2 regions of the Nonomuraea rubra genome follow, and region 1 is predicted to be linked to the other one. Evidence: riboswitches for the same ligand, from Rfam matches in the RefSeq annotation. Region 1 holds a riboswitch; the other holds the start of a gene.

Region 1 (4,206 bases):
TTCGCAGGTCTCGGGGTTCTCGAGTGAGCAGGCCACCGCTTCGGCGACCGGCGTCGCGACCGTGGTCTGGGCGATGCGGGTGGCGGGGCGGGAGCGCAGGTAGTACGTGGTCTTCAGGCCCTGCTTCCAGGCGTAGGCGTACATCGAGGAGAGCTTGCCGATGGTGGGGCTGGCCATGAAGAGGTTGAGCGACTGCGACTGGTCGATGTACGGCTGGCGCGCGGCGGCCAGGTCGATGAGCGCCTTCTGCGGCAGCTCCCAGGCCGTGCGGTAGAGCACCTTGAGGTCGTCGGGGACGCCGGGCAGCGCCTGCACCGAGCCGTCGGCCCGCTTGAGGTCGTCGCGGAGCTGCTGCGTCCACAGCCCCCGGGCCTGCAGGTCGGCCACCAGGTACCGGTTGACCTGGAGGAACTCGCCGGACAGGGTCTCGCGCTTGAACACGTTGGACACCTGCGGCTCGATGCACTCGTAGCAGCCGGCGATGGAGGCGATCGTGGCCGTGGGCGCGATGGCGATCATGAGCGAGTTGCGCAGGCCGGTGCGGGCGATCTTCTCGCGCAGCGCCTCCCACTGAGGGGACGAGGTGGTGTAGTGGTCGGGGTGCAGGACGCCGCCGGACGCGCGGGTGTCGGCGTACGACGGGTGCCGGCCGCGCTCGGTGGCGAGGTCGGCCGAGGTGTCGTACGCGGCCAGCGCGATCTCCTCGGAGATCCTGGTGGACAGCTCCAGCGCCCGCGGCGAGTCGAACGGCAGCCGCAGCGCGAAGAACACGTCGGCCAGCCCCATCAGCCCGAGCCCGATGGGCCGCCAGCGCTTGTTGGCCGCCTCGGCCTCGGGCGTCGGGTAGAAGCCGAGGTCGATGGTGCGGTCGAGGAAGCGTACGGCGGTGCGCACGGTGCGGCGCAGCCGCTCCCAGTCCACCTCGCCCGCCACCAGGTGGGCGGCCAGGTTGATCGAGCCGAGGTTGCAGACCGCGGTCTCGCCGTCGCTGGTGACCTCCAGGATCTCGGTGCACAGGTTCGACAGGTGGATGACGTTCTCGGGGCGGGCGGTCTGGTTGGAGGTGCGGTTGGCGGCGTCCTTGAACGTCATCCAGCCGTTGCCGGTCTGGGCGAGGGTGCGCATCATGCGGCCGTACAGGGTGCGCGCCGGGATCTGCCTGACATATCGTCCCTCGGCCTCGTAGGCGCGGTATCTCGCCTCGAACGCCTCCCCGTACAGGTCCGTGAGGTCGGGCGTCTCCTTCGGGTCGAACAGCGACCACATCTCGTCGGCCTCGACCCGGCGCATGAACTCGTCGGGCACCCAGTTGGCCAGGTTCAGGTTGTGCGTACGGCGGGCGTCCTCGCCGGTGTTGTCCCGCAGCTCCAGGAACTCCTCGATGTCGGCGTGCCAGGTCTCCAGGTAGACGCAGGCCGCGCCCTTGCGCCGCCCGCCCTGGTTGACCGCGGCCACGGACGAGTCGAGCGTGCGCAGCCAGGGCACGATGCCGTTGGAGTGGCCGTTCGTGCCCCTGATGAGGGAGCCGCGCGAGCGCACCCGGGTCCAGGAGATGCCGATGCCCCCGGCGTACTTGGACAGCCGCGCCACCTGGCCGTACCTGTCGTAGATGCCCTCCAGCTCGTCGCGCGGCGAGTCGAGCAGGAAGCAGGACGACAGCTGCGGGCGGCGCGCGCCGGAGTTGAACAGGGTGGGCGAGCTGGGCAGGTACGACAGCGTGGACATGAGCCCGTACAGCTCGGCCGCCTCGGCGACGGTCTCCGACAGCCCGCAGGCCACGCGGAGGAAGAAGTGCTGCGGCCGTTCGAGCACGTCGCGGGTCTCGGGGTGGCGCAGCAGGTAGCGGTCGTAGACCGTACGCAGCCCGAAGTACTCGAACCGGTCGTCGGCCTCGTCCGAGATCAGCGCGTCCAGCTCGGCGGCGTGCGCGGCGACGAACGCGGCGAGCGCGTCCTGGATCAGCCCGGCCGCGTGGGTGGCCGCGATCGACTCGGAGAACGAGCGCACGCCGTGCCCGGCGGCCTCCTCGGCGATCTCCTCGGCCAGCAGCCGGGCGGCGACCCGCGAGTTGGCCGGGTCGGCGATCACCCGCGCGGCGGCCTCCTCGATGGCCAGGCGGCGGTCAACCTCGACGATCTGAGTCACGTTCGCTCTCCTCATCCCCGTGAGGGCACGCGAGAGCACGGCGGCACGCCATCGGCATGCCGCGTCGCGCTCCGGCCCACCCTCGAGACCCTGAACACTTCACGCCGGGCAGCACCCGGCATGCCGCTGGCAGGTCTTCGGGCTCGCGGGCACGCTCGATGGCACCTACTGGCCGCCGCTTCCCGGATCTCTCCAGTGCGAATGACGGCGGTCGTTCCCGCTCACCGCTGCGGGGCAGCCCCGGAATCGCACCGGGTTCCCTTTTGCTCCGCCTCCTGTGAGGCGAACCAGCGACGAGCAGGATCCTACATCTAGTGGCCGTTCCCGCAACTACCCCAGCATGTTGTGGCTTTGGTGGAGTCGAGGAGGCCGAGGTCCCGCAGCACGGCGCGGGTGCGGGCGATCTCGGTGCCGAGCCAGCGGGCGAAGTCGTCGCCGGCGAGCGGGATCGGGATCCAGCCGGCGGCCAGGCAGGCCGCCTCCCACGCGCTGGATCCGATCACCTCCTCGCACATGCGCACGGCCTGCTCGCGGCTCTCCGCCGGCATGTCCTCGGGCCCGAACGCGGCCGTCCAGTCAGCGAAGTCCACCCGGACGCCGCACTCCAGCAGCGTCGGCACGTCGAGGTCGGGCACGGGGCGGGCCGAGGAGACCGCGAGCGCCCTGACGCGGCCGCGGCCGATGGCGGTGCGCCAGTCGGCCAGCGGGCCCGCCGCGGCGACCGCCTTGCCGGAGAGCAACGCGGAGGCGGCCTCGCCCAGCCGGGGGTAGCCGGAGTAGTCGACCCGCCTGCCGTCCGCGCCGATGGCCCTGGCGATCAGGCCGAACAGCAGGTGGTCGGGCTCGCCCTGCGGCCCGCCCACCAGCAGGGTCTGCTGGGGGCTGGCCAGGAGCCGGGCGGCGAAGTCGCCGAAGTCCCGCAGGGGCGAGCGCTCGGGGACGACCACGACCTCGATCTGGCCGCTGAGTCTGGCCAGCGGGGTGGCGGTGTCGAGCAGGCTCTGGGTGTTGTTCAGCTCGGCGGCGGCCAGCGCGGGCAGGCCGCTCACCGTGATCGCGAAACCGGTGCCCGCCACCGGCCCTCCACCGACCGTGGGACCACCCTCTGCCGGACCGCCACCCGTCGGCCCGCCACCCGACGGACCGCCACCCGACGGACCGCTGCCTGCCGGGCCGCCGCTGGTCGGGCCGCCGGTCGGGCCGGTGCCGGTCGCCGGGGTGCCGCTGATCGCGTGGCTGACGGCCGCCGCGAAGCCCGCCGAGCGGGCCGCGCCGGCGAACGCCTTCCCCACGGGGGCCCAGCGGCGCCCCGCCGTGGTGATCGAGAATCCGGTACGCAGCACGTTCCCCGCCCGCTCCGTGCCGCAACCGGCCACGCAGGCGACGGCGCCGAGCCCGCAGGCGAGGAACCGCCGCCGGCGCATGTACTTCTCCCTCGAATCCCCCATTACTCTAGGTTATTAACCCATTACCCGACGCTCTACACGGGGATCATGGTCAACGCTCAAAACCGCCATTTTTGGCGATTTTTCGTGATTTTCAGGCTTAAGTGGTTTTCTTTCCCACCCCGGCCATCAGCGACGACGGCAGCGACCAGTCCCCCACCAGCTTGGGCCGGTCCGGCCGCCAGTCCGTGGCCTGGACGAGCCCCGGCGGCTCCAGCGGCCACCCCCCGAAGAACGCGCGGATCTGCCCCGGCGACCGGTCGGTCCCGCCACCGGCCGTCGAGCCCCGGTAGACCCCCCTGGCCCGCTCCTCGTCCTCCAGACCCCCCAGGGTCGTGGCGTGCGTGATCACCAGGAAGCCGCCCGGCGCCAGGCGCTCGCGCAGCACGGCCACCGCCCGCTGCGGCCCCGCCGAGTCCGGCAGGAAGTGCAGGATCGAGACCAGCAGCACCGCGATCGGCCGGTCGAGATCGAGGAACTCCCCTGCCCTGGCCAGCACGTCCTCGGGATCGAGCAGGTCGGCCTGGACGAAACGGGCCCTGCCCGGCGAGTGCCGGAGCAGGGCCGTGGCGTGTGCGGCGACAACGGGGTCGTGATCGACGTAGACGACCCTGGC
Region 2 (4,206 bases), 980 kb from region 1:
ATGGGTAGAGCAGCAGCTCCTCGATCTGCCCCTCCCTCATGTACGGCAGAGCGATCGAACGGGCGATGCTGCGGCCGTGCCTGGCGGCGTGGTACGCGATCACGTCCGCCTCACCGATCAGCCTGGCGGTCTTGACCGTGACCAGCTCCGGGTCACCGGGGCCGAGCCCGACCCCGTACAGGCGTCCCTTCACCATGATCACTCCGTCTCGTTCGCGACGGCGTTGACCGCCGCCGCCGTCATCGCACTGCCGCCGCGGCGACCGTGCACCACCAGGTGTTCCAGGCCACTGGCGGCCAGCGCCTGCTTGGACTCCGCCGCGCCGATGAACCCCACCGGGATGCCCAGCACCGCCGCCGGCCGTCCGGCGCCCTCCTCGACCAGCTCCAGCAGCCGGAACAGGGCGGTCGGCGCGTTCCCGATCGCCACCACCGCGCCGTCGAGGCGGTCGCGCCACAACTCCAGCGCGGCGGCGCTGCGCGTGGTGCCCAGCTTCTCCGCCAGCTCCGGTACGCGGGGGTCGGGGAGCGTGCACACCACTTCGTTGGCGGCGGGCAGCCTGCGCCTCGTCACGCCCGAGGCGACCATCATGGCGTCGCACAACACGGGCGCGCCCCGGCGCAGCGCCTCGCGCGCCCGCACCACGACGCCGGGGGACCAGGCCAGGTCGGTGACGAGGTCGGTCATGCCGCAGGCGTGGATCATCCGCACCGCCACCTGGGCGACCTCGGGCGGCAGGCCCGTGAGGTCGGTCTCGGCGCGGATGGTCGCGAACGAGCGCCGGTAGATCTCGGCGCCGTCGCGGAGGTAGTCGGTCACGGGTGCCCTTCTCGGTGGCTGGGTCGTCATGGCCGCCTTGCCTGGTGGCCGCTGCCGGTTGTGGTCGCTGCTCGGGTTGTCTCTGGAGGGCGGCGGTTGACGGTGGTCCTTTTCGGGAGCCGGCCGCCGGTGGTGGTTCTCGCTCGGGCTGCCGCCGGTGCTGGTCCTCACTCGGGTTGCCGCCGGTAGCCGTCGGCGGTCGCGATCAGCTCGACGACCCGGCCGCGGGGCAGGCCGCAGCGCCGCTCGCAGCCGGCCCAGTGGACGGGCGTTCCGGGGGCGCGGTCCAGGCCCTCCACCCAGCGCCGCGCGTCCGCCTGCACGTCCGCCAGCGCCTTCGCGCAGCCGGGGCGGCCGGTGCAGGCGGTGACGCCGGCCCAGGGGGAGGCCGGGTCGGTGATGAGGCCGGCGCCGGCGAGTGCCCGCTCGGCACGTTCGGCCCCGGCGGGGGAGAGGTCCAGCGACACGGCGGTCCGCCACGGGGTGAACCGTACGGCCGGGCCGCTGTCGGCGAGGGCCCGGACCTGGGCGGGCGTCAGCCTGCCGAGCGGCACCAGTACCTCCAGCGCCACCCGCCCGTCCCGCTGCACCAGCCGCCCGGCCCGCCGCCCGCCGGTCGTCTCCTGGGCCGTCGGTTCAGCGGCTGGGCCGGGGGCCGGTCCCTGGGGTGTTGGTTCGGCGGCTGGGCCGGCGGTCGGTTCTGGGGACGGTGGTGCGGCGGGTGGTGCGGACTTGAGCGCGCGGGCGGCCGGGTCGGCGGTCAGGTGGGCGGCGATGCGGGCCGGGCCGTTCTCCAGCTCGTGGATGCGCCAGGCGCGGGGAGCGCCGTCCGGGCGCAGGTCGAGGAACGCCTCCGCGGCGGCGATCATGAGCGGTACAGCGGACTCCGGACCGCAGGTCAACCCGGTGTCCCGGCCCGCCAGCAACAGCCGCCTTTCACCGGCCTCCTCGCGAGTGGGCGGCCTGCCGCAGATCCCGGCCGCGTACGTCACATCCGCCCCGAGCCCGGCCACATCCCCCGACCCGTCATCCACCGCGAACAGGAACCGCCCCGGCAGCCCCGCCAGCCGGGGCAGCCCGCACAGCGCCCGGTCCAGGGCCTCCGCCAGGGCGAGCGCGTCCAGCGACCCACCGGCGCCCCGGCCGCTCAACGGCGAGGCGACGATGTTGCGGACACGTTCGTGCTCGGCCGACGGCAGCAGCCCGGCCGCGGCGAGGTGCCCGGCGAAGGCGGCGGGGGAGTGGAGGCCGCGTACCTGGACGTTCGCCCGCGAGGTGAGCTCGATCACGCCCGAGCCGAACGTCTCGGCGCCGTCCGCGAGCGCATGGAGCTGGGCGGCGGACGCCGCGCCGCCGGGCAGGCGGACCCGGGCCAGCGGGCCGTCCGCGGCCTCGTGTACCTGTAGCGCGCCCGGACAGGCGTCAGGACGGATCCGTCCGGAAAAGTCGGCTATGGACACGAAGAGGATGGTAACGCCAGTTCTGGTGGAGGCCGGTCGTGCCGTAGTCTCCTGGTAGGCGATGGCAATGGGAGGAAGCCGGTGCGAAACCGGCGCGGTCCCGCCACTGTGACCGGGGAGCGAACCCCACCGCAGGCCACTGCCCGGCGACGGGTGGGAAGGCCGGGGTGAGCGCTGATCCGGGAGCCAGGAGACTCCTGCCGTCGTGTCACCCGCGACCGGGGCGAGGACCCCGAGGGAGGAATGCTGCCGTGCCTGGCGACAGCCGTACCGTCCTGCTGCTCTCGACATCGGACACCGACCTGCTGAGCGCCCGCGCGAGCGCGGCCCCGTACCGGCTGGCCAATCCGGCCAGGCTGGCCGCCGGCGACCTGCCCGCGCTGGTGGAGGGTGCGGACCTGGTCGTGGTGCGCCTGCTCGGCGGGCGGCGCGCCTGGGAGGAGGGGCTGGACGCGCTGCTGGCCGGCCCGAGGCCCGTGGTGGTGCTGGGCGGGGAGCAGGCGCCGGACGCGGAGCTGATGGAGCTGTCCACGGTGAGCGGTGGCGTCTGCGCCGAGGCGCACGCGTACCTGGCCCACGGCGGGCCGGCGAACCTGGCCGAGCTGCACGCCTTCCTGTCGGACACCGTGCTGCTGACCGGCCACGGGTTCGCGCCGCCCGCGCGGACGCCGTCCTGGGGGAGGCTGGAGCGGGCGGCCAGAACGGGCCGGCCCGGCACCCCGGGGTACGAGCCCGTGGTGGGGGTGCTCTACTACCGGGCGCACCACCTGGCGGGCAACACCGCGTTCGTGGAGGCGCTCTGCGCGGCGATCGAGGACGCGGGCGGCCGGGCCATGCCGATCTTCTGCTCGTCCCTGCGCACCGCCGAGCCCGAACTGCTCGACGCACTCCGGGCCGCGGACGTGCTGGTCGTGACGGTGCTGGCGGCGGGCGGCGCGCGTCCCGCCACGGCCGCCGCGGGCGGCGACGACGAGGCGTGGGACGTGGGCGCGCTGGCCGCGCTCGACGTGCCGATCCTCCAGGGCCTCTGCCTGACCACCAGCAGGCAGGCGTGGGAGGAGAACGACGACGGCCTGTCGCCGCTGGACGCCGCCTCGCAGGTGGCGATCCCCGAGTTCGACGGGCGGATCATCACGGTGCCGTTCTCGTTCAAGGAGATCGACGAGGACGGGCTGACCGTCTACGCCGCCGACCCCGAGCGGGCCGCCCGGGTGGCCGGCCTCGCCGTACGGCACGGGCTGCTGCGCCACGTCCCGCCCGCCGGGCGGCGCCTGGTCGTGATGTTGTCGGCGTACCCGACCAAGCACTCCCGCGTCGGGAACGCCGTCGGCCTGGACACCCCGGCCAGCACCGTACGGCTGCTCGCCAGGCTCGCCGAGGCAGGGTACGACCTGGGCGACGGCTTCCCCGGCGTGGCCGAGCAGGACGGCGACGCGCTCATCCACGCGCTGATCGCCGCCGGCGGCCAGGACCAGGACTGGCTGACGGAAGAGCACCTGGCGGGCAATCCGGTACGGATCTCCGCCGCCTCGTACGAGCAGTGGTACCGCACGCTGCCCGGGGACCTGCGGGCCGCGATGGAGCGGCACTGGGGGCCGCCGCCCGGCGAGCTGTTCGTGCACGACGGCGATCTCGTGCTGGCCGCGCTGCGCGCCGGGAACCTGGTCGTCATGGTCCAGCCGCCCCGCGGCTTCGGCGAGAACCCGATCGCCATCTACCACGACCCCGACCTGCCGCCCAGCCACCACTACCTGGCCGCGTACCGCTGGTTGTCGGCCGAGTTCGGCGCGCACGCGATGGTGCACGTGGGCAAGCACGGCAACCTGGAATGGCTGCCGGGCAAGTCGGCGGGGATGTCCGCCGCGTGCGCCACCGACGCGGCCATCGGGGACCTGCCGCTGGTGTACCCGTTCCTGGTGAACGACCC

Evidence for each region. A riboswitch is a leader RNA that binds a small molecule or an ion and turns the genes downstream of it on or off. The one in region 1 is predicted to bind cobalamin.
Region 2: another riboswitch for cobalamin. It lies ahead of cobN (cobaltochelatase subunit CobN); the one in region 1 lies ahead of HD593_RS16185 (ribonucleoside-diphosphate reductase subunit alpha).

What each region holds. Positions count from the first base shown of each region.
Region 1 covers NZ_JACHMI010000001.1:3,552,530-3,556,735, reverse strand. The annotation lists gene HD593_RS16185 (ribonucleoside-diphosphate reductase subunit alpha) at 1-2,145, opposite strand, end outside; cobalamin riboswitch at 2,257-2,452, opposite strand; gene HD593_RS16180 (Bug family tripartite tricarboxylate transporter substrate binding protein) at 2,457-3,593, opposite strand; gene HD593_RS16175 (SAM-dependent methyltransferase) at 3,691-4,206, opposite strand, start outside.
Region 2 covers NZ_JACHMI010000001.1:4,532,751-4,536,956, forward strand. The annotation lists gene cobJ (precorrin-3B C(17)-methyltransferase) at 1-196, opposite strand, end outside; gene HD593_RS20685 (precorrin-8X methylmutase) at 199-849, opposite strand; gene cobG (precorrin-3B synthase) at 987-2,279, opposite strand; cobalamin riboswitch at 2,296-2,498, shown strand; gene cobN (cobaltochelatase subunit CobN) at 2,531-4,206, shown strand, end outside.